DNA from 4 places in the Bacillus sp. AK128 genome. Region 1 is predicted to be linked to each of the others. Evidence: a T-box and tRNA genes for the amino acid it is inferred to sense, from the RefSeq annotation. Region 1 holds a T-box; the other regions hold tRNA genes.
The links. The T-box of region 1 lies ahead of tyrS (tyrosine--tRNA ligase). A T-box ahead of a tRNA ligase gene usually reads a tRNA of that ligase, here a tRNA-Tyr.
Positions count from the first base shown of each region.

Region 2: it has a tRNA-Tyr gene. The T-box ahead of tyrS (tyrosine--tRNA ligase) is inferred to sense a tRNA for this amino acid. The anticodon was not compared.
Region 3: it has a tRNA-Tyr gene. The T-box ahead of tyrS (tyrosine--tRNA ligase) is inferred to sense a tRNA for this amino acid. The anticodon was not compared.
Region 4: it has a tRNA-Tyr gene. The T-box ahead of tyrS (tyrosine--tRNA ligase) is inferred to sense a tRNA for this amino acid. The anticodon was not compared.

Region 1 covers NZ_CP096379.1:3,703,286-3,708,535, forward strand. Annotated here, with positions in the region: gene M1D60_RS18595 (ABC transporter permease) at 1-8, opposite strand, end outside; gene M1D60_RS18600 (ABC transporter ATP-binding protein) at 13-918, opposite strand; gene M1D60_RS18605 (DUF5412 family protein) at 1,148-1,621, opposite strand; gene tyrS (tyrosine--tRNA ligase) at 1,861-3,105, opposite strand; T-box leader at 3,155-3,373, opposite strand; gene M1D60_RS18615 (MarR family transcriptional regulator) at 3,389-3,928, opposite strand; gene M1D60_RS18620 (class I SAM-dependent methyltransferase) at 4,123-4,719, shown strand; gene M1D60_RS18625 (CPBP family intramembrane glutamic endopeptidase) at 4,898-5,250, opposite strand, start outside.
Region 2 covers NZ_CP096379.1:4,115,405-4,120,654, forward strand. Annotated here, with positions in the region: gene M1D60_RS20625 (ABC transporter ATP-binding protein) at 1-699, opposite strand, end outside; gene M1D60_RS20630 (TetR/AcrR family transcriptional regulator) at 706-1,266, opposite strand; tRNA gene M1D60_RS20635 (tRNA-Leu) at 1,586-1,666, opposite strand; tRNA gene M1D60_RS20640 (tRNA-Cys) at 1,819-1,892, opposite strand; tRNA gene M1D60_RS20645 (tRNA-Gly) at 1,895-1,969, opposite strand; tRNA gene M1D60_RS20650 (tRNA-His) at 2,033-2,108, opposite strand; tRNA gene M1D60_RS20655 (tRNA-Trp) at 2,129-2,202, opposite strand; tRNA gene M1D60_RS20660 (tRNA-Tyr) at 2,221-2,305, opposite strand; tRNA gene M1D60_RS20665 (tRNA-Phe) at 2,336-2,411, opposite strand; tRNA gene M1D60_RS20670 (tRNA-Asp) at 2,590-2,665, opposite strand; tRNA gene M1D60_RS20675 (tRNA-Met) at 2,669-2,745, opposite strand; tRNA gene M1D60_RS20680 (tRNA-Val) at 2,950-3,025, opposite strand; tRNA gene M1D60_RS20685 (tRNA-Glu) at 3,066-3,140, opposite strand; tRNA gene M1D60_RS20690 (tRNA-Ser) at 3,165-3,256, opposite strand; tRNA gene M1D60_RS20695 (tRNA-Asn) at 3,261-3,335, opposite strand; rRNA gene rrf (5S ribosomal RNA) at 3,497-3,612, opposite strand; rRNA gene M1D60_RS20705 (23S ribosomal RNA) at 3,736-5,250, opposite strand, start outside.
Region 3 covers NZ_CP096379.1:2,697,915-2,703,164, reverse strand. Annotated here, with positions in the region: rRNA gene rrf (5S ribosomal RNA) at 1-87, shown strand, start outside; tRNA gene M1D60_RS13520 (tRNA-Val) at 191-266, shown strand; tRNA gene M1D60_RS13515 (tRNA-Lys) at 374-449, shown strand; tRNA gene M1D60_RS13510 (tRNA-Leu) at 458-542, shown strand; tRNA gene M1D60_RS13505 (tRNA-Gly) at 577-651, shown strand; tRNA gene M1D60_RS13500 (tRNA-Leu) at 666-754, shown strand; tRNA gene M1D60_RS13495 (tRNA-Arg) at 786-862, shown strand; tRNA gene M1D60_RS13490 (tRNA-Pro) at 871-947, shown strand; tRNA gene M1D60_RS13485 (tRNA-Ala) at 964-1,039, shown strand; tRNA gene M1D60_RS13480 (tRNA-Met) at 1,090-1,163, shown strand; tRNA gene M1D60_RS13475 (tRNA-Ile) at 1,183-1,256, shown strand; tRNA gene M1D60_RS13470 (tRNA-Ser) at 1,265-1,357, shown strand; tRNA gene M1D60_RS13465 (tRNA-Met) at 1,520-1,596, shown strand; tRNA gene M1D60_RS13460 (tRNA-Asp) at 1,896-1,971, shown strand; tRNA gene M1D60_RS13455 (tRNA-Phe) at 1,997-2,072, shown strand; tRNA gene M1D60_RS13450 (tRNA-Thr) at 2,249-2,324, shown strand; tRNA gene M1D60_RS13445 (tRNA-Tyr) at 2,358-2,442, shown strand; tRNA gene M1D60_RS13440 (tRNA-Trp) at 2,537-2,610, shown strand; tRNA gene M1D60_RS13435 (tRNA-His) at 2,623-2,698, shown strand; tRNA gene M1D60_RS13430 (tRNA-Gln) at 2,718-2,792, shown strand; tRNA gene M1D60_RS13425 (tRNA-Gly) at 2,796-2,866, shown strand; tRNA gene M1D60_RS13420 (tRNA-Ile) at 2,887-2,960, shown strand; tRNA gene M1D60_RS13415 (tRNA-Asn) at 3,047-3,121, shown strand; tRNA gene M1D60_RS13410 (tRNA-Ser) at 3,128-3,218, shown strand; tRNA gene M1D60_RS13405 (tRNA-Glu) at 3,235-3,306, shown strand; gene sspO (small acid-soluble spore protein O) at 3,465-3,614, opposite strand; gene acnA (aconitate hydratase AcnA) at 3,857-5,250, shown strand, end outside.
Region 4 covers NZ_CP096379.1:823,419-828,668, forward strand. Annotated here, with positions in the region: rRNA gene M1D60_RS03760 (23S ribosomal RNA) at 1-640, shown strand, start outside; rRNA gene rrf (5S ribosomal RNA) at 766-881, shown strand; tRNA gene M1D60_RS03770 (tRNA-Val) at 894-969, shown strand; tRNA gene M1D60_RS03775 (tRNA-Thr) at 1,033-1,108, shown strand; tRNA gene M1D60_RS03780 (tRNA-Lys) at 1,117-1,192, shown strand; tRNA gene M1D60_RS03785 (tRNA-Leu) at 1,201-1,285, shown strand; tRNA gene M1D60_RS03790 (tRNA-Gly) at 1,320-1,394, shown strand; tRNA gene M1D60_RS03795 (tRNA-Leu) at 1,409-1,497, shown strand; tRNA gene M1D60_RS03800 (tRNA-Arg) at 1,524-1,600, shown strand; tRNA gene M1D60_RS03805 (tRNA-Pro) at 1,611-1,687, shown strand; tRNA gene M1D60_RS03810 (tRNA-Ala) at 1,704-1,779, shown strand; tRNA gene M1D60_RS03815 (tRNA-Met) at 1,823-1,896, shown strand; tRNA gene M1D60_RS03820 (tRNA-Ile) at 1,918-1,994, shown strand; tRNA gene M1D60_RS03825 (tRNA-Ser) at 2,007-2,099, shown strand; tRNA gene M1D60_RS03830 (tRNA-Met) at 2,295-2,371, shown strand; tRNA gene M1D60_RS03835 (tRNA-Asp) at 2,375-2,450, shown strand; tRNA gene M1D60_RS03840 (tRNA-Phe) at 2,476-2,551, shown strand; tRNA gene M1D60_RS03845 (tRNA-Thr) at 2,729-2,804, shown strand; tRNA gene M1D60_RS03850 (tRNA-Tyr) at 2,837-2,921, shown strand; tRNA gene M1D60_RS03855 (tRNA-His) at 2,956-3,031, shown strand; tRNA gene M1D60_RS03860 (tRNA-Gln) at 3,053-3,127, shown strand; tRNA gene M1D60_RS03865 (tRNA-Gly) at 3,132-3,205, shown strand; tRNA gene M1D60_RS03870 (tRNA-Ile) at 3,224-3,300, shown strand; tRNA gene M1D60_RS03875 (tRNA-Asn) at 3,376-3,450, shown strand; tRNA gene M1D60_RS03880 (tRNA-Ser) at 3,457-3,547, shown strand; tRNA gene M1D60_RS03885 (tRNA-Glu) at 3,565-3,636, shown strand; gene M1D60_RS03890 (glucose-1-phosphate adenylyltransferase) at 4,088-5,236, shown strand.

The sequences.
Region 1 (5,250 bases):
TTACCCAATGTCCTACTCCCCCTTACCCGCTGTTATTTCGAAAAAGCGATCCTCTAATGATTTTGAAACTGGAAATGCACTATAAACATCAATATTGGAATGGATTAATTTCTGCATAAGTGCCGGAATTGTAGCTTTTTCAACCTCAATGGTAAAACCCTTTTCTACAATCGTTGCGTTAAATTCCTCTTGTAACCAACCTTCAGCTTCTCCTAGAATTCCTGTTTCAAAGGTATACATTAGTTGGTCATTTTGTACAAAGTCACGGACCTGCTGTACATCTACTAAACTTCCATTTTGGATAATCGCAATTCGATCACACATCATTTCCATTTCCGATAATAAGTGGCTCGATACAATTACACTTAATCCCTTTTCCCTGGTAAGCATACGCAGATGATCTCGAATTTCTCTTATACCTGCAGGATCCAAACCATTTGTTGGTTCATCTAAGATTAATAGCTTCGGACTATGTAATAAACATTGCGCTAAACCAAGGCGCTGCCTCATACCTAATGAATAAGTTCTCACTTTATCATTTATTCTAGCTGTTAACCCAACAAGCTCAACCACTTCATTGATCTTTTCTTTTGTAATTCCTTTATGCATTCGAGCGTATTGAAGGAGATTTTGGTAACCTGATAAAAACTTGTACATTTCTGGGTTTTCAACAATCGCACCGATGTTGCTGACTGCTCCTTCAAAATCCTTCTTTATGCTTTTCCCACAAACAACGATATCACCTTCTGTAATTCCCATGAGACCCACAATCATTCGAATGGTCGTTGTTTTCCCTGCTCCATTGGGTCCTAAGAAACCAAAAACCTCTCCTTCTGTAACCGTAAAACTAATACCATTAATAATGCTCTTCCCTTTAATCGTCTTTTTGACGTTATCTAATGTCAGAACCGGTTTCATCATCTTCCTCCTACATCTCTGTTTTGTAGTACATAAGTCCAACCTCTTCTTATTACTGAATTTCCTTTTTTATCCTTATTTATATCTACGGCTGACCTTCCATTTGGTTTCACATAAACCTAAAAAGGGTTTCTTAATGAGCAAAAAAAAACACCCCATGGGTTAGTGTTTTCTAACAAAAGGGGTGCAGTTCTCCATACAGTGTTCATTTTAAAGCCAACAAGGTATATCAATCTTGATAGCAAGTCTCATATTCATCCTTCATTAATAAACTTTTACAAGCTAATCCAGTTTCGTGATAAATCTCTTTCCCAATATCTAATTCGACACTTCTATTTAAATCTGGATTATTTGAATCGTTATTTAAAATAGAAAGGGTATCTTCATCCACCCATTTAATCATAATATCTCTTTTGGCATCACTATAATAAACAGTTTTCACTTTATTTTTCTCATGATTGTAGGTAATTTCAACCCATACATTAACACCACCTGCTGCCCCACCGTATAGTTCATAATAGGCATTAGCCGTATATTCTTCGGTTGGTGATAATATAGGGCCAGGTCCCGCTTGGACCGAAGTTCGGTCAATTTCACTAAATGTAAAAAAGTACATTTCATAAATATAAATGAAGGAAACTATAACAATCCCAGATAATGTTGCAATCAATAATTTTTTAGGGAAAGGTCTCTTTCTAATCAAAGAACCTACTATAAAAGCACATAAAATCAAGAATAATATAACGGTAATGAAAGTTAGTAAAATACCGACTAGAATTAAAATTGTAATCCCCCGTTCTTTATGAAGATTCATGAAAACATATTGACTTAATTTTGATAAACACATATGTTTGTATTCAATTAAAAAAGTATTATTCCTCCCTGGGTTAATATAAAGAACAAAAATAAAGGTACAACATTAAAGTTGCACCTCTACATCGATTACTTCTTTATCTTTACAAACTTTCGTTTACCTACCTGTAGTATTAATCCATCCGTAATAGACACTATTAATTTAGGATCCTCTACTCTTTCTCCATTTATTTTTACTCCTTTGTTTTCAACCATTCTTCGTGCTTCACTTTTTGAGTTTAGTAATTGTAAATCAACGAGTAAATCAATCACTGGTGTTTCGCCGTTTCCGTTCCATTTCACCTCTGGCATCTCATCAGGTAATGTCCCTTCCTGGAAAACAGAGACGAAATGCTGCTCTGCTTTAATTGCTTCTTCCATGCCATGGTACATTCTAACAATCGTTTTACCTAATAACATTTTCGCATCCCTCGGGTGTAAGGATCCTGCATTTAGGTCTTCTTTTACTTTTTGAATTTGTTCTGGAGTAAAATCTGTGATTAGTTCAAAGTATTTAACCATTAGTTCATCGGGAATAGACATGGCTTTTCCGTACATTTCTTGCGGTCTTTCATCAATCCCGATGTAGTTGTTCTTTGATTTAGACATCTTTTCTACACCGTCAAGACCCTCTAATAATGGCATTAACAAAGCCACTTGTTTCTCTTTTCCAAACTTTTCTTGGTAATGCCTTCCCATTAAAATGTTAAAGTGCTGGTCTGTTCCACCCAGTTCTATATCGCAGTCTAGCATCACTGAATCATAACCTTGCATTAGAGGGTAAAAGAATTCGTGCAGAGAAATTGGTTTGCCCATAGCAATTCGTTCTTCAAAGTCATCTCGCTCTAACAAGCGTGCTACCGTTATTTTCCCTGCAAGCTGAATGACATCTTCAAAATTCAACGTTGATAACCATTTAGAATTGTAATGTAGCTCAACCTTTTCCATATCAATAATCTTTGCAAATTGTTCGAAATAGGTTTGCGCATTATGCTTTACTTGCTCATCCGTTAGCTGTTTTCTTGCAACTGATTTACCAGTTGGGTCACCAATTTTACCAGTGAAATCCCCAATTATAAGTTGAATGATATGTCCGTTCTCCTGAAACTGCCTCATCTTGTTTAGGACAACCGTATGTCCTAGATGAACATCTGGCGCTGAAGGATCTAGTCCTAACTTAATCTTAAGTGGTTTATTTTCTAATACTGACTTTGCTACTTTATTTTCTAGCTCTTCAGCTGGAATAATTTCTTGAACTCCTTGGCTGTACATCGTCATTTGTCTCTTTACTTCTTTTATTTGTTTCTCGTTTAATTGTTCCAGTACATGACTCATCCTAATTTCCTCCCAAAAATAAATATAAAAAAACCACATCCCTAAAAAATAAAGGGACGTGGTTAACTTTTACACGCGGTACCACCCTAATTGAAGGATCAACAAATCCTCCCACTTAAGCGAGTTAACGGCTCGACCGTTCTTTGCTTATCCACAAAGAAAGCTCAAGGAATGTAATTCGTGTTATCTATGTATCGGTTTGCACCAACCACCGACTCTCTGTACACAGGGAGATAACTACTACTGGGTTTCCTGTCATTGCAGCTACAATATTTTATTGTTATTAAAAGTTATTATCTCTAATAACCGTTCTAAGTAATTTAGTTATTTCTATTTGCTCATTTGTTGAAAGGCTTGCAACAATTTCAACTTCTCCTTTATGGAACCGAGGGTAAAGTTGCTCCATTACTTGCTTACCCTTATCAGTTAGTGCAACATAGGTAATTCTTCGATCTCTATTGTCTGTTTTCCTAAAACAAAGTTCTTTATTTTCGAGGGTTTTGGTTATATTACTGACAGTGGCTTTTGAAACACCTGAAGACTCCGCTAGCTTCTTTGTCTCAACTGATTCCCATATCCACAAATCATAAAGCATGGAAAATGCAGTCCATGATAATCCGTATTCTGATAAAACTTCCTGCTCCATTTTGTTCTTTAACCCTTGGGCAACACGATATAAATTAGTTACTACAGCAATTGCATCAAGATCTAGAGATTCAATAGGTATTTGCGTTAAACGATTAATGGTATCAATTTCTTCAGGTAGAAGTTCTCCTTCATTTTTATAGGAATGAATTAGAATCCCTCCTTTTTTCTGAATCATTAGCTATGAAACGATATTAACAAATAGATCTGGATTATGCAAGCAGGCTTCTAAAGTAAATTTCTTTATTCCAACCTTATGCTTCTCCAGTTTTTTTGGGGAGGCAGTAAAATAGGAGATTACCTTTAAACTTTGTTATAATATGACCACTATGTAGCATTCGTTTTTATCAACAAGGAGTTGAATATGGAATTATGGAAGATAACGTGTTTGAAGAGATGGCAAAAAGATATGATACAGAACCAAGAGTGGAATTAGCAAAAGTAGTTGCAAATGAAGTGAAATCCGAATTACAGAATTGTCAATCAAAATCCTTACTTGACTATGGGAGTGGGACGGGGTTAGTTAGTTTAGAATTATCAGATCTAGTAGAATCTGTATTGTTAGTAGATTCCTCTAAACAAATGTTGGAGGTTGCCAAAGCTAAAATTTCTAGCAGAGGAATTTCCAATTCAAACGTGCTTTTTTCTGATTTCACTGGGGAAACACCTGAACTAAAGGCAGACATCATTTTAATGTCATTAGTTCTCCTTCATATCCCAGATACGAAGAAAATTGTACAAGAACTGTTCAATATTTTAAACGATGGTGGAAAACTAATTATTGTTGATTTTGATAAAAATGATCATATCAATCATCCAAAAGTTCATAACGGTTTTTCGCATGAAGAACTGAAAAATATTTTGTCCGAAGTTGGCTTTCATTCAATAGAAATGAAGACATTCTACCACGGTAAAAGTATCTTTATGAATCAAGATGCCTCCATGTTTATATCCAACTGTATCAAGTGATTTACTCTTTGTTCACACATAAAAAAGAACCACTCCTATCAAGGAGAGTCTTTGACCTCTACATAGGTTTGGGATCCCGATTGATGTGACTGGTTCTTTGGACTTTGGATTATTGTTAATTGGACTTAAGATGTTCTTCTAAACAATCTACGGTAGTTACCCCATGCCAAAACTAACATTAGAGTTTGATTAGACCACTACTAACCATTAAAAAATTTAAGACAATATGCCATATGATTGTTGGAAAGATACTATTGGATCGAACGGTGAGGCCTCCGAAAAACAAACCTCCTAATGCGAAGAACATACAACTGATCCAAGAGAATCCAAGTGAGTAATGTTGTAATCCAAATCCAATACTTGTTATGATCACAGCCCATTTGTCTCCTACTTGCTCTGAAAATAGTTTGAGTAGTAAACCTCTCCATATGACTTCTTCAAGTGTTGCATTAATAACCGAAAATAGCAGTATTCCTAGTAAGGCACTTCTAATAAATTCAAGATGATCCATATAAAAAGGTAGAAGGGACA
Region 2 (5,250 bases), 410 kb from region 1:
TGTAATTGGCTTTGTGGCTTTAACAAACATTTGTGTACGTGTTAAATGACGTAAATCACTTAGAGTTCCTGTCTCAATAATTTTACCTTGACGTATAATAGTGACACGATCACACAGCTTTTCTACTTCTGATAAGATGTGACTAGATAGCAAGACACTCTTTCCTTGATTCTTTACATTCAACACACATTCCTGGAACACCTTTTCCATCAAAGGATCAAGTCCAGAAGTAGGTTCATCTAAAATAAATAAATCTGCTTCAGTTGCAAATGCAGCAACCAACGCAACCTTTTGACGATTACCTTTAGAATACGTTCTACACTTTTTGGAAGGATCTAAATCAAACCTCTTAATTAACTCATCCCGTTTAACTTTGTTTACGTTACCATTAAATTTTAAAAATAGATCAATAACTTCTCCACCAGTTAAATTTGGCCATAAATTAACATCACCAGGTACATAAGCAATCCGCTTATGAATATCCACAGCATCCTTCCAAGCATCTTTGTTAAACACTTGAACATCTCCAGAAGTTGCATTTAATATCCCTAGTAACACTCGAATCGTCGTCGACTTACCAGCACCATTTGGTCCTATAAAACCGAGTACTTCACCTCTATTCACCTCAAAATTGACGCCATCCAAAGCAGTAAACTTCCCGAATTTCTTTGTTAAATTGGTAACTTTTAATATACTCATAAACGCTTATTCCTCCCCTTTGTAGAAACAACGCTTTAATATCGATGAATAGCTCTCCCATTCATTGATGATGTCCAGCCCAATAGTATCAAAAGAACTTAAATTTTTCGTTTGAATTTCTGCAAAACCACCCATCGTCCAATTTAGAATCTGAAATGCCTTTTCAGGATCAATATCTTCTCGAAACTTTGACCAGTCTAGATTTTCATAAATACGCTTCAAGCCATCCTCTAAATTACCACCCATAATTCGTTCAACCTCAGATTTAACTTCCGTTGACTGTTCTTCTTGTATTGATTTTAGAAAATCAAATACTAAGGGATACTTCTGCTGAATCCCTAACTTAATAAATCCAATCTGACTAATACGCTTAAATAGATCCCTTTCATTCATGTCAACTTCATCATAAATGACCTCAAGAACCTTAAGTGAATAATCAATCAAATAGAGATACAAATCCTTTTTATTATTAAAATAGTTGAATAATGAACCCTTGGATATTTGTGCTTCTTTAACTATTTCATTTGTTGACGCCTTATCATATCCACTCTGGACGAATTGTTCCATTGCCGCATTAATGATACGTTCTCTTTTATCATTTTTTAAACTGAGAAAATTTGTATTAATAACCTTTCAGTCCTTTCAAATATATGACCAATTTGGTCATTTAGAATATAACACAATTGACCACATTGGTCAATTTATACTCTTCTACAAAATTTTTAATTTACTTGTTGGAAAATGAGTTAGTTCGAAAAGGACCATGTTAAATAAGTGAAAATTATAATTCGAACTGATTAACAACCTTATTTCTTTCACCCAAAACAAAAAAACCCTGAAAATGCTTGTTTTAGCATTTTCAGGGTTTTTTGAACCTTACATTAGATACCGGTGGCCGGGGTCGAACCGGCACTCCAGAGGAACACGATTTTGAGTCGTGCGCGTCTGCCAATTCCGCCACACCGGCAAGTGTAATAATTCTTGCAGACATCCATTAATATATCATGTGAATAGTGGCTTGGTCAATCATGAAAAGGTATTCAATAATCAACACTTGTTTTATAAAATAAAAAAACCAATCCTACATGGTATTGGGATCGTCGCTTATTTAAAGGAATATGGAGGCGGCAACCGGATTCGAACCGGTGGTAAAGGTTTTGCAGACCTCTGCCTTACCACTTGGCTATGCCGCCGTTGGAGCGGAAGACGGGATTCGAACCCGCGACCCCCACCTTGGCAAGGTGGTGTTCTACCACTGAACTACTTCCGCATGATCAATGGATACTTATATATATGCAAAAAGCTTGGCAATATTGACAATTAAACACAAAAATGGGGCGACCGAAGGGAATCGAACCCTCGAATGTCGGAACCACAATCCGATGCGTTAACCACTTCGCCACGATCGCCACTATATTAAATGTTCTATTGGCAGGGGTAGCAGGAATCGAACCCACACCAAAGGTTTTGGAGACCTTCGTTCTACCTTTAAACTATACCCCTATAGTAATAATAAATAAATGGTGGAGGGGGACGGATTCGAACCGCCGAACCCGGAGGGAGCGGATTTACAGTCCGCCGCGTTTAGCCACTTCGCTACCCCTCCATTTATTTAATTACATGATAAAATAAAAAATGGTGGCTCGGGACGGAATCGAACCGCCGACACAAGGATTTTCAGTCCTTTGCTCTACCGACTGAGCTACCGAGCCAAATATAGATAATAAATTGTTATAGTTAATCTTCTACAATTGGGCAAAGCTTCGTCCCAATCTCAGGTAGATAATTCAAGTAGCATCTCGATTGGTACGCTGATGATCTTTCTAGGAAGATTATTCGAACGTGCTCTACCGACTGAGCTACCGAGCCAGATTAAAACTCATAAAAAAATGGCGGTCCCGACGGGAATCGAACCCGCGATCTCCTGCGTGACAGGCAGGCATGTTAACCGCTACACCACGGGACCACTTGGTTGCGGGGGCAGGATTTGAACCTACGACCTTCGGGTTATGAGCCCGACGAGCTACCAGACTGCTCCACCCCGCGATAATATAAATATTACATTAAACTGAATGCATCTCACTTTTGCTATCACGACCATCTCGATTTTTCTTAAGATGATAAATCAAGAAGTCAAAATCGATATGCTGATGAATTCTCAACGATGGTAATTCCACCGTGCTCCACCCAGCGATAATATAAAAGTAAATCTATTTATGGATAGATATTTTCACTGACGTGAAAAATCTATGGTGGAGGATGACGGGATCGAACCGCCGACCCCCTGCTTGTAAGGCAGGTGCTCTCCCAGCTGAGCTAATCCTCCATATTAATGGCAAGTTATTTTCACTAGCGTGAAAAAACTTTGGTGACCCATACGGGATTCGAACCCGTGTTACCGCCGTGAAAGGGCGGTGTCTTAACCGCTTGACCAATGGGCCATATATAAATCCTCGTGGTTGTTGTGGCGGAGAGCGAGGGATTCGAACCCTCGAGACAGTGTTAACCGCCTACACGATTTCCAATCGTGCTCCTTCGACCACTCGGACAGCTCTCCAAGTTGGCTCCACCAGTAGGATTCGAACCTACGACCCTTCGGTTAACAGCCGAATGCTCTACCGCTGAGCTATGGTGGAACAATTGCAAGTTTTGTAACGCATTAAGCTATCATTGGTACGAACATCCCGATCTCAGAAAGATTATTCAAGATGTATCTCAATCGGTACGCTGAAGCTTATTCGATGAAGCATACTCGGTCGTGCTCTACCGCTGAGCTATGGTGGAAAAATTTAAAACAGCCTGGCAACGTCCTACTCTCACAGGGGCAATGCCCCAACTACCATCGGCGCTGAAGAGCTTAACTTCCGTGTTCGGAATGGGAACGGGTGTGGCCTCTTCGCCATCATTACCAGACTATTTTTTGTCACTAATTAGTAGCGACCTTTTTAATTATACTCATTTTACTGAGAATTTCAAGAGGAATTTTTTGTTCCCTCAAAACTAGATAATATCGTATGCAAGAATATCGTTTTAAATATGGTTAAGTCCTCGACCTATTAGTATCTGTCAGCTCCACGTGTCGCCACGCTTCCACCTCAGACCTATCAACCTGATCGTCTTTCAGGGGTCTTACTTCAAAGAATGGGAAATCTCATCTTGAGGGGGGCTTCATGCTTAGATGCTTTCAGCACTTATCCCGTCCACACATAGCTACCCAGCGATGCCCTTGGCAGAACAACTGGTACACCAGCGGTGTGTCCATCCCGGTCCTCTCGTACTAAGGACAGCTCCTCTCAAATTTCCTACGCCCACGACGGATAGGGACCGAACTGTCTCACGACGTTCTGAACCCAGCTCGCGTACCGCTTTAATGGGCGAACAGCCCAACCCTTGGGACCGACTACAGCCCCAGGATGCGATGAGCCGACATCGAGGTGCCAAACCTCCCCGTCGATGTGGACTCTTGGGGGAGATAAGCCTGTTATCCCCGGGGTAGCTTTTATCCGTTGAGCGATGGCCCTTCCATGCGGAACCACCGGATCACTAAGCCCGACTTTCGTCCCTGCTCGACTTGTAGGTCTCGCAGTCAAGCTCCCTTGTGCCTTTACACTCTACGAATGATTTCCAACCATTCTGAGGGAACCTTTGGGCGCCTCCGTTACATTTTAGGAGGCGACCGCCCCAGTCAAACTGCCCACCTGACACTGTCTCCCAGCTCGATCAGAGCTGCGGGTTAGAATTTCAATACAGCCAGGGTAGTATCCCACCGACGCCTCCACCGAAGCTGGCGCTCCGGCTTCTCAGGCTCCTACCTATCCTGTACAAGCTGTACCAAAATTCAATATCAGGCTACAGTAAAGCTCCACGGGGTCTTTCCGTCCTGTCGCGGGTAACCTGCATCTTCACAGGTACTATAATTTCACCGAGTCTCTCGTTGAGACAGTGCCCAAATCGTTACACCTTTCGTGCGGGTCAGAACTTACCTGACAAGGAATTTCGCTACCTTAGGACCGTTATAGTTACGGCCGCCGTTTACTGGGGCTTCAATTCAAAGCTTCGCTTGCGCTAACCTCTCCTCTTAACCTTCCAGCACCGGGCAGGTGTCAGCCCCTATACTTCGCCTTGCGGCTTCGCAGAGACCTGTGTTTTTGCTAAACAGTCGCTTGGGCCTTTTCACTGCGGCTCTCTCGGGCTTTCACCCTACCAGAGCACCCCTTCTCCCGAAGTTACGGGGTCATTTTGCCGAGTTCCTTAACGAGAGTTCTCTCGATCACCTTAGGATTCTCTCCTCGCCTACCTGTGTCGGTTTGCGGTACAGGCACCTCTCACCTCGCTAGAGGCTTTTCTTGGCAGTGTGGAATCAAGAACTTCGGTACTATATTTCCCTCGCCATCACAGCTCAGCCTTTATGGTAAGCGGATTTGCCTACTTACCAGCCTAACTGCTTGGACGCGCACTTCCAATCGCGCGATTCTCTATCCTCCTGCGTCCCCCCATTGCTCAAACGGTGAGGAGGTGGTACAGGAATATCAACCTGTTGTCCATCGCCTA
Region 3 (5,250 bases), 1.0 Mb from region 1:
CGTTCCCATTCCGAACACGGAAGTTAAGCTCTTCAGCGCCGATGGTAGTTGGGGCATTGCCCCTGTGAGAGTAGGACGTCGCCAAGCAATGACTCTAATGAAAAATGATTTCTGGAAAAAAGTTCACATTGAATGTAATTATTAATCATGATACATTAAGGGTCGTTAAATGTTCCAAGAAAATAAATGTGGAGGATTAGCTCAGCTGGGAGAGCACCTGCCTTACAAGCAGGGGGTCGGCGGTTCGAACCCGTCATCCTCCACCAAATATTTTTCACGTTAGTGAAAAATGAAATATCTATTGATAAATAATGTTATTAGTAACATTTCTTATGATGGAGATTTTAATTCTATAGCTGGCACCATTATATGAGAGCCATTAGCTCAGTCGGTAGAGCATCTGACTTTTAATCAGAGGGTCGAAGGTTCGAGTCCTTCATGGCTCACCATTTTGTGCGCGGATGTGGCGGAATTGGCAGACGCACTAGACTTAGGATCTAGCGCCTTACGGCGTGGGGGTTCGACTCCCTTCATCCGCACCAAATGTAATTAAATAATTTATTGCAATACATTGTTGCGGAAGTAGTTCAGTGGTAGAACACCACCTTGCCAAGGTGGGGGTCGCGGGTTCGAATCCCGTCTTCCGCTCCAAGAGTTTATGTATTGCCGGGGTGGCGGAACTGGCAGACGCACAGGACTTAAAATCCTGCGGTAGGTGACTACCGTACCGGTTCGATTCCGGTCCTCGGCACCAAAGCTTTTGCAGAAGTAAATCAAATCTATTAGCGCCCGTAGCTCAATTGGATAGAGCGTTTGACTACGGATCAAAAGGTTAGGGGTTCGACTCCTCTCGGGCGCGCCAAATTTTAACGGGAAGTGGCTCAGCTTGGTAGAGCACCTGGTTTGGGACCAGGGGGTCGCAGGTTCAAATCCTGTCTTCCCGACCATTAAACACCATAATAAGGGGCCTTAGCTCAGCTGGGAGAGCGCCTGCCTTGCACGCAGGAGGTCAGCGGTTCGATCCCGCTAGGCTCCACCAAAGTGTTTTGTAAATGGATAAAAATACAAAACATTTAACAAATTTTTTATGGCGGTGTAGCTCAGCTGGCTAGAGCGTACGGTTCATACCCGTGAGGTCGTGGGTTCGACTCCCTCCGCCGCTATTAACCCAAAACTAAGAATGAACCTTTAGCTCAGTTGTTTAGAGCAGACGGCTCATAACCGTCCGGTAGTAGGTTCGAGTCCTACAAGGTCCATAAAATACGGAGGAATACCCAAGTCCGGCTGAAGGGATCGGTCTTGAAAACCGACAGGCGGGTCAAACCGCGCGGGGGTTCGAATCCCTCTTCCTCCGCCATATGTTTAATTAGAAACATTTAAAAAGTAGTTAATGAATAATTTTCATTGATTCAACATCAGAATACTGATTTTCCTTCTTGAATACATCATCTTGCAAAATTGGTATGGTCGTAATAGTAGACATGAAATGCATGTAGTAAAATTGAATTATTTATATTATCGCGGGGTGGAGCAGTCTGGTAGCTCGTCGGGCTCATAACCCGAAGGTCGTAGGTTCAAATCCTGCCCCCGCAACCAAATGGTCCCGTGGTGTAGCGACGAGCGATACTTCGATAAATAAACATCGAGTTGTCCCGCCGCATTAGCATCAATGAATTTTCTAGTAGAGGAAGGGACAGTTGTATCAGCACTAGCTGGATGCATTAATTTTAAATTGAGTTTCTGAAATGGTCCCGTGGTGTAGCGACGAGCGAAACTTCGATGAATAAACATCGAGTTGTCCCGACGCATGGGCATCAATGAATTTTCTAGTAGAGGAAGGGACAGTTGTATCAGCACTAGCTGGATGCATTAATTTTAAATTGAGTTTTTGAAATGGTCCCGTGGTGTAGCGGTTAACATGCCTGCCTGTCACGCAGGAGATCGCGGGTTCGATTCCCGTCGGGACCGCCATTATTGCAACTGAAATTAATTAAATGGCTCGGTAGCTCAGTCGGTAGAGCAAAGGACTGAAAATCCTTGTGTCGGCGGTTCGATTCCGTCCCGAGCCACCATTTTGCTTTTTTGCTGTTAGTATAGTATGCCGGCTTAGCTCAGTTGGTAGAGCACGTCGGAATTATCTCCTTAGCAATATCATCAGCGTACTAATCTAGATGCTTCTTGAGTTAGCTTCCTGAGATTGGGACGACAAATATTAGAAGTTTTATAGTTAGGGCTATTTTTTCAAAATGCCGGCTTAGCTCAGTTGGTAGAGCAACTGACTTGTAATCAGTAGGTCGTGGGTTCAAATCCTATAGCCGGCACCATCATTTTTATGATGAAAAAGTTATTCTGTAAGTGGAGGGGTAGCGAAGTGGCTAAACGCGGCGGACTGTAAATCCGCTCCCTCAGGGTTCGGCGGTTCGAATCCGTCCCCCTCCACCAAAGTTTTTTCGCGTCTGCGAAAATAACTTTCCTTATTTCGGGTGTTTAGAAAAAAACTATCCTTAGTAAAGTTACATCTCTATTAAATTTTTATAGGGGTATAGTTTAAAGGTAGAACGAAGGTCTCCAAAACCTTTGGTGTGGGTTCAATTCCTACTACCCCTGCCAAAAGTGATTATGGCGATCGTGGCGAAGTGGTTAACGCATCGGATTGTGGTTCCGACATTCGAGGGTTCGATTCCCTTCGGTCGCCCCATATTTTATTTTTAATTTTTTGGGCTATAGCCAAGCGGTAAGGCAACGGACTTTGACTCCGTCATGCGTTGGTTCGAATCCAGCTAGCCCAGCCATTTGCGGGTGTAGTTTAATGGTAAAACCTCAGCCTTCCAAGCTGATGTCGTGAGTTCGATTCTCATCACCCGCTTAATCTTTGTACTAATGAATGGGCCTATAGCTCAGTTGGTTAGAGCGCACGCCTGATAAGCGTGAGGTCGATGGTTCGAGTCCATTTAGGCCCATCAAAGTTTTTTCGCGTTAGCGAAAATAACTTACCTTATTATTTTGTATAAAGAATCTTGTTTGTATTTGTACATCATTCCACTATTCCACCATAGCTCAGCGGTAGAGCATTCGGCTGTTAACCGAAGGGTCGTAGGTTCGAATCCTACTGGTGGAGCCATATTTTGGGGAAGTACTCAAGTGGCTGAAGAGGCGCCCCTGCTAAGGGTGTAGGTCGTTAACGCGGCGCGAGGGTTCAAATCCCTCCTTCTCCGCCAGTCTCATATTCATATCGGCCCATTGGTCAAGCGGTTAAGACACCGCCCTTTCACGGCGGTAACACGGGTTCGAATCCCGTATGGGTCATCAAATCTAACACTGCAGCAATTCGCAGTGTTTTTTATATGTATCCAGTAAAAGGTATGATCTAAAAATAGGAGTCATCTACATACTATAATTGTTTATTAATTTCTCAAATAAAATAGAAAAAGGAGGCTATGCCCCTTCTTCCATAAATCGAAGCATTATTGATTTTTCTTTCGTTTTTTATTGTTTTGTCGTTGTTCAGCTGTTAATGGTTCATTCTGGAATTCTTCATTATATCCTGCACCTACTCCTTGAGCACTTGCTGCATTCATTCCTGGAATGACGTGATTTGCTTTACGCTTTGCCATCTACCTCACCTCCGTAGTTATATAATGAGTCATCTAGGAGAAAAATATGTTAGTAAAGAAAATTCAACAAGGAGAAATCACTTTTGGTTTTTTTTCAATAAGAAATCCTTATAACAAACCATAACTTTCTTTTTATTTACTTATGTATATACTTGTATTAAGATAAAAAGGTAGGTAGTAGAAGGATTGCTAAAATTGTTCAGTGAGCTTTCTGTTAATATGAATGAAAAGGGGGAGTACTCGTGGCTACAAACGATGTATTCAAATCACGTTCATCCTTTGAGGTGAATGGAAAGAAGTACAATTATTATAATTTAAAAGCCCTTGAAGAAGCAGGGATTGGAAATGTGTCCCGCTTACCTTACTCAATCAAAGTTTTATTAGAATCAGTTTTACGTCAGTATGACGGCCGTGTGATTACAAAAGAACACGTTGAAAACTTAGCAAAATGGGGAACGGATGAACTGAAGGAAGTAGACGTACCGTTTAAACCTTCACGTGTCATTCTTCAGGACTTTACAGGGGTTCCTGCTGTAGTTGACTTAGCATCATTAAGAAAAGCAATGGCTGATTTAGGTGGAGACCCTCAAAAAATTAACCCAGAAAAGCCAGTGGATCTTGTAATTGACCACTCTGTTCAGGTTGACAGAGCTGGGACAGCAGATGCATTAGCTTTCAATATGGATCTTGAGTTTGAACGTAACGCAGAGCGTTATAATTTCTTAAGCTGGGCAACAAAAGCATTTGATAACTATCGTGCTGTTCCTCCTGCAACAGGAATTGTTCACCAAGTAAACTTAGAATACTTAGCAAACGTTGTTCATGCTGTAGAAGGTGAAAATGGTGAATTTGAAGCGTTCCCAGATTCTTTAGTTGGTACTGATTCACATACTACAATGATTAACGGCATTGGAGTTTTAGGTTGGGGTGTAGGTGGTATTGAAGCGGAAGCTGGAATGCTAGGACAACCTTCTTATTTCCCTGTACCAGAGGTAATTGGAGTTAAGCTTGTAGGAGACCTTCCAAATGGTACTACAGCAACTGACTTAGCTTTAAAGGTTACTCAAGTACTTCGTGCTAAAGGTGTAGTTAATAAATTCGTTGAATTCTTTGGTCCTGGTGTTGCTAAACTACCACTTGCAGACCGTGCTACGATTGCCAATATGGCACCTGAATACGGAGCTACCTGTGGTTTCTTCCCAGTTGACGATGAAGCACTTTCATACTTACGTCTAACTGGTCGTGATGAACAGTTAATTAGTGTAGTAGAACAATATTCTAAAGAGAATGGTTTATTCTTTACTCCTGATGCAGAAGAGCCTGTATTTACAAATGTTGTTGAAATCAATCTTTCTGAAATAGAAGCTAATCTTTCAGGTCCTAAGCGTCCTCAAGATTTAATTCCACTTTCAATGATGAAAGAGTCATTCAACAAGGCTCTAACAGCTCCTGCTGGTAACCAAGGGTTTGGTTTAAAGCCAACTGACCTAACTAAGGAAGTTACGGTTAAGTTCAACAATGGTGATGAAACAACTATGAAAACAGGTGCTGTTGCGATTGCAGCGATTACTAGCTGTACAAACACATCTAACCCATATGTATTGATTGCTTCTGGACTTGTAGCGAAGAAGGCAGT
Region 4 (5,250 bases), 1.8 Mb from region 1:
TCGCCTCCTAAAATGTAACGGAGGCGCCCAAAGGTTCCCTCAGAATGGTTGGAAATCATTCGTAGAGTGTAAAGGCACAAGGGAGCTTGACTGCGAGACCTACAAGTCGAGCAGGGACGAAAGTCGGGCTTAGTGATCCGGTGGTTCCGCATGGAAGGGCCATCGCTCAACGGATAAAAGCTACCCCGGGGATAACAGGCTTATCTCCCCCAAGAGTCCACATCGACGGGGAGGTTTGGCACCTCGATGTCGGCTCATCGCATCCTGGGGCTGTAGTCGGTCCCAAGGGTTGGGCTGTTCGCCCATTAAAGCGGTACGCGAGCTGGGTTCAGAACGTCGTGAGACAGTTCGGTCCCTATCCGTCGTGGGCGTAGGAAATTTGAGAGGAGCTGTCCTTAGTACGAGAGGACCGGGATGGACACACCGCTGGTGTACCAGTTGTTCTGCCAAGGGCATCGCTGGGTAGCTATGTGTGGACGGGATAAGTGCTGAAAGCATCTAAGCATGAAGCCCCCCTCAAGATGAGATTTCCCATTCTTTGAAGTAAGACCCCTGAAAGACGATCAGGTTGATAGGTCTGAGGTGGAAGCGTGGCGACACGTGGAGCTGACAGATACTAATAGGTCGAGGACTTAACCATATTTAAATGACATTCTTGCATACGATATTATCTAGTTTTGAGGGAACAAAAATTTCCTCTTGTAATTTCTCATAAAATGAGTATAATTAAAAAGGTCGCTAATGTTTCTAGTGATCAAAATATAGTCTGGTAATTATGGCGAAGAGGCCACACCCGTTCCCATTCCGAACACGGAAGTTAAGCTCTTCAGCGCCGATGGTAGTTGGGGCATTGCCCCTGTGAGAGTAGGACGTTGCCAGGCTGTATCAAATTTGGAGGATTAGCTCAGCTGGGAGAGCACCTGCCTTACAAGCAGGGGGTCGGCGGTTCGATCCCGTCATCCTCCACCATAGATTTTTCACGTTAGTGAAAATATTTAATAAATAAAATGTTCTAACAATAAAACTTTATACGCCGGCTTAGCTCAGTTGGTAGAGCAACTGACTTGTAATCAGTAGGTCGTGGGTTCAAATCCTATAGCCGGCACCACTTAATTAGAGCCATTAGCTCAGTCGGTAGAGCATCTGACTTTTAATCAGAGGGTCGAAGGTTCGAGTCCTTCATGGCTCACCATTTTGTGCGCGGATGTGGCGGAATTGGCAGACGCACTAGACTTAGGATCTAGCGCCTTACGGCGTGGGGGTTCGACTCCCTTCATCCGCACCAAATTCAATTAAATAATCTATTGCAATACATTGTTGCGGAAGTAGTTCAGTGGTAGAACACCACCTTGCCAAGGTGGGGGTCGCGGGTTCGAATCCCGTCTTCCGCTCCAAGAGTTCATGTATTGCCGGGGTGGCGGAACTGGCAGACGCACAGGACTTAAAATCCTGCGGTAGGTGACTACCGTACCGGTTCGATTCCGGTCCTCGGCACCATAGTTTTTTTTGAAAAAACTATTTTAGCGCCCGTAGCTCAATTGGATAGAGCGTTTGACTACGGATCAAAAGGTTAGGGGTTCGACTCCTCTCGGGCGCGCCATATTCATGAACGGGAAGTGGCTCAGCTTGGTAGAGCACCTGGTTTGGGACCAGGGGGTCGCAGGTTCAAATCCTGTCTTCCCGACCATTAAAGATTAGACTATGGGGCCTTAGCTCAGCTGGGAGAGCGCCTGCCTTGCACGCAGGAGGTCAGCGGTTCGATCCCGCTAGGCTCCACCAAATTTTTTGCAATAGCAAAACATTCAATAATACTTTTTAATATGGCGGTGTAGCTCAGCTGGCTAGAGCGTACGGTTCATACCCGTGAGGTCGTGGGTTCGACTCCCTCCGCCGCTATTACCATTTAAAAGTATAATTGGACCTTTAGCTCAGCTGGTTAGAGCAGACGGCTCATAACCGTCCGGTCGTAGGTTCGAGTCCTACAAGGTCCACCATTGTAAACACACGGAGGAATACCCAAGTCCGGCTGAAGGGATCGGTCTTGAAAACCGACAGGCGGGTCAAACCGCGCGGGGGTTCGAATCCCTCTTCCTCCGCCATATTTTTATCTGGATATAAAAGTGATTTATAAAAGTGAAACATTTATATTATCGCCGGGTGGAGCACGTTGAATAATCTTCATCGATTCCACATCAGCATACCAATTTTCTTCTTGAACCATCATCTTGTAAAATTGGGATGGTCGTAATAGTAGACATGAAGTGCATTTAGTAAAATTGAATTATTTATATTATCGCGGGGTGGAGCAGTCTGGTAGCTCGTCGGGCTCATAACCCGAAGGTCGTAGGTTCAAATCCTGCCCCCGCAACCAAATGGTCCCGTGGTGTAGCGGTTAACATGCCTGCCTGTCACGCAGGAGATCGCGGGTTCGATTCCCGTCGGGACCGCCATTATTTTAACTAAAACTAAACAGATGGCTCGGTAGCTCAGTCGGTAGAGCAAAGGACTGAAAATCCTTGTGTCGGCGGTTCGATTCCGTCCCGAGCCACCATTTTTGTTTTTTTTTGTTGTAAGTATCGTATGCCGGCTTAGCTCAGTTGGTAGAGCACGTCGGAATAATCTTCTAAGAGATACTTCAGCGTACCAATCGAGTTGCTGCTTGAGTTAGCTTCCTGAGATTGGGACGACATGTACTATAAGAGCAAGAGTTAGAAATACTTTATAAAATGCCGGCTTAGCTCAGTTGGTAGAGCAACTGACTTGTAATCAGTAGGTCGTGGGTTCAAATCCTATAGCCGGCACCAGTTTTTTTCGAGAGAAAAATGTTTGTAATAGTGGAGGGGTAGCGAAGTGGCTAAACGCGGCGGACTGTAAATCCGCTCCCTCCGGGTTCGGCGGTTCGAATCCGTCCCCCTCCACCATAGTTTTATTAAAATAACATCATATAATTTTATGGCGATCGTGGCGAAGTGGTTAACGCATCGGATTGTGGTTCCGACATTCGAGGGTTCGATTCCCTTCGGTCGCCCCATATTTTATTAATTTTATTTTTTGGGCTATAGCCAAGCGGTAAGGCAACGGACTTTGACTCCGTCATGCGTTGGTTCGAATCCAGCTAGCCCAGCCATATTGCGGGTGTAGTTTAATGGTAAAACCTCAGCCTTCCAAGCTGATGTCGTGAGTTCGATTCTCATCACCCGCTCCAACAAGTTATTACTCATTTGGGCCTATAGCTCAGTTGGTTAGAGCGCACGCCTGATAAGCGTGAGGTCGATGGTTCGAGTCCATTTAGGCCCACCATAGTTTTTTCGCACTAGCGAAAATAACTCACCTTATAATGTTTTATAAAGTATCTCATCTTTATTTTTATATTATTCCACCATAGCTCAGCGGTAGAGCATTCGGCTGTTAACCGAAGGGTCGTAGGTTCGAATCCTACTGGTGGAGCCATATTTTGGGGAAGTACTCAAGTGGCTGAAGAGGCGCCCCTGCTAAGGGTGTAGGTCGTTAACGCGGCGCGAGGGTTCAAATCCCTCCTTCTCCGCCAGTCTTATATATTATATCGGCCCATTGGTCAAGCGGTTAAGACACCGCCCTTTCACGGCGGTAACACGGGTTCGAATCCCGTATGGGTCATCACAAAAAGCACTGCACTATGCAGTGTTTTTTTATTTTGTCTTCTTTATTGAACTCTTACTCATCATGAAGATAAATCGGTTCCTATACACTCTTCTAATACATTCCACTCACGTGAACTAATTCTTTACCTCGTATCTACCTAAACTACTAACTCTATTATTCATCATTTATGATCTATCTATACATCTACTCTCTATCATTCACCAAAATTTTATAGTATATCTTTTTATTTGCTAAACTATGTCTTATTCTGTCATACGAAAGATTAGACTCCTTTTCATTTTAGCAAGGAAAAAGCCAGAATTAATTGAATATTTAAGGAATGATGCTATTACTTTCATTTTAATTTTAGGTCATTATATCTACTAAATTTTTGTCATCTAAGCATCTCTCTTAGCATATTTAATATAATTACTATTTATTTTTGGGTGAGAGGAGATCTATGATTATGGTTCAACGAAATTGTGTAGCTATGCTACTAGCTGGAGGAAAAGGGAGTCGGCTACATTCTCTTACAGAAAGCTTAGCAAAACCCGCTGTTCCATTTGGTGGGAAGTATCGAATCATTGATTTTTCGCTTAGTAATTGTACAAATTCAGGAATTGATACAGTTGGTATTTTAACTCAGTATCAACCTCTCGTCTTAAATTCTTATATTGGTATTGGTAGTACATGGGATTTAGACAGGAAGCATGGAGGCGTTACGGTATTACCACCATATGTGGAATCAGATAGTATGAGATGGTATACAGGAACAGCAAGTGCTATATATCAAAACATGAATTACATTAGTCAGTATGATCCTAATTATGTACTCATTTTATCCGGAGACCATATTTATAAGATGGATTATGCTGAGATGCTCTCCTATCACATTGAGAAAGGTGCAGATGTGACTATTTCGGTTAAGGAAGTGGAGTGGGATGAAGCAAGTCGTTTTGGGATCATGAACACAAGTGAGCATATGGATATTCTAGAATTTGAAGAAAAACCAATCTCTCCTAAAAGTAATTTAGCCTCGATGGGAATTTATATTTTCTCTTATTCCGTTTTAAAAGAATTTCTTGAATTAGATGATTCCAATCCTCAATCCAGCCATGATTTTGGAAAAGATGTGATTCCTCTTTTACTTAGAAATCAGAAAAAACTATTTGCTTACCCATTTAAAGGCTACTGGAAAGATGTTGGGACGGTTAAAAGTCTATGGGAAGCCAATATGGATTTATTAAATGATCAATCAGAGTTAGATCTATATGATCAATCATGGAGAATTTATTCAGTAAATCCCAACCAACCACCTCAATATATATCACCAGATGCGGTTATTCAGCAATCATTAATTAATGAAGGATGTGTCATTGAAGGACATGTACAACATTCAGTTTTATTTCAAGGTGTACATATTGGAAAAGGCTCAACTGTGAAAGATTCCGTTATTATGCCTGATGCTATTATAGGGGAAAACGTTTATATAGAACGAGCGATTGTTCCTTCAGGGATGAAAATTGAAAGTGATTCAGAGATACGTTGTGTTAATGATTCAGAAGATGTCATTTTAGTTTCTGAAGAGATGATTGCTGCTTGTAAGGCTGATTAATATATCTAGGAGGA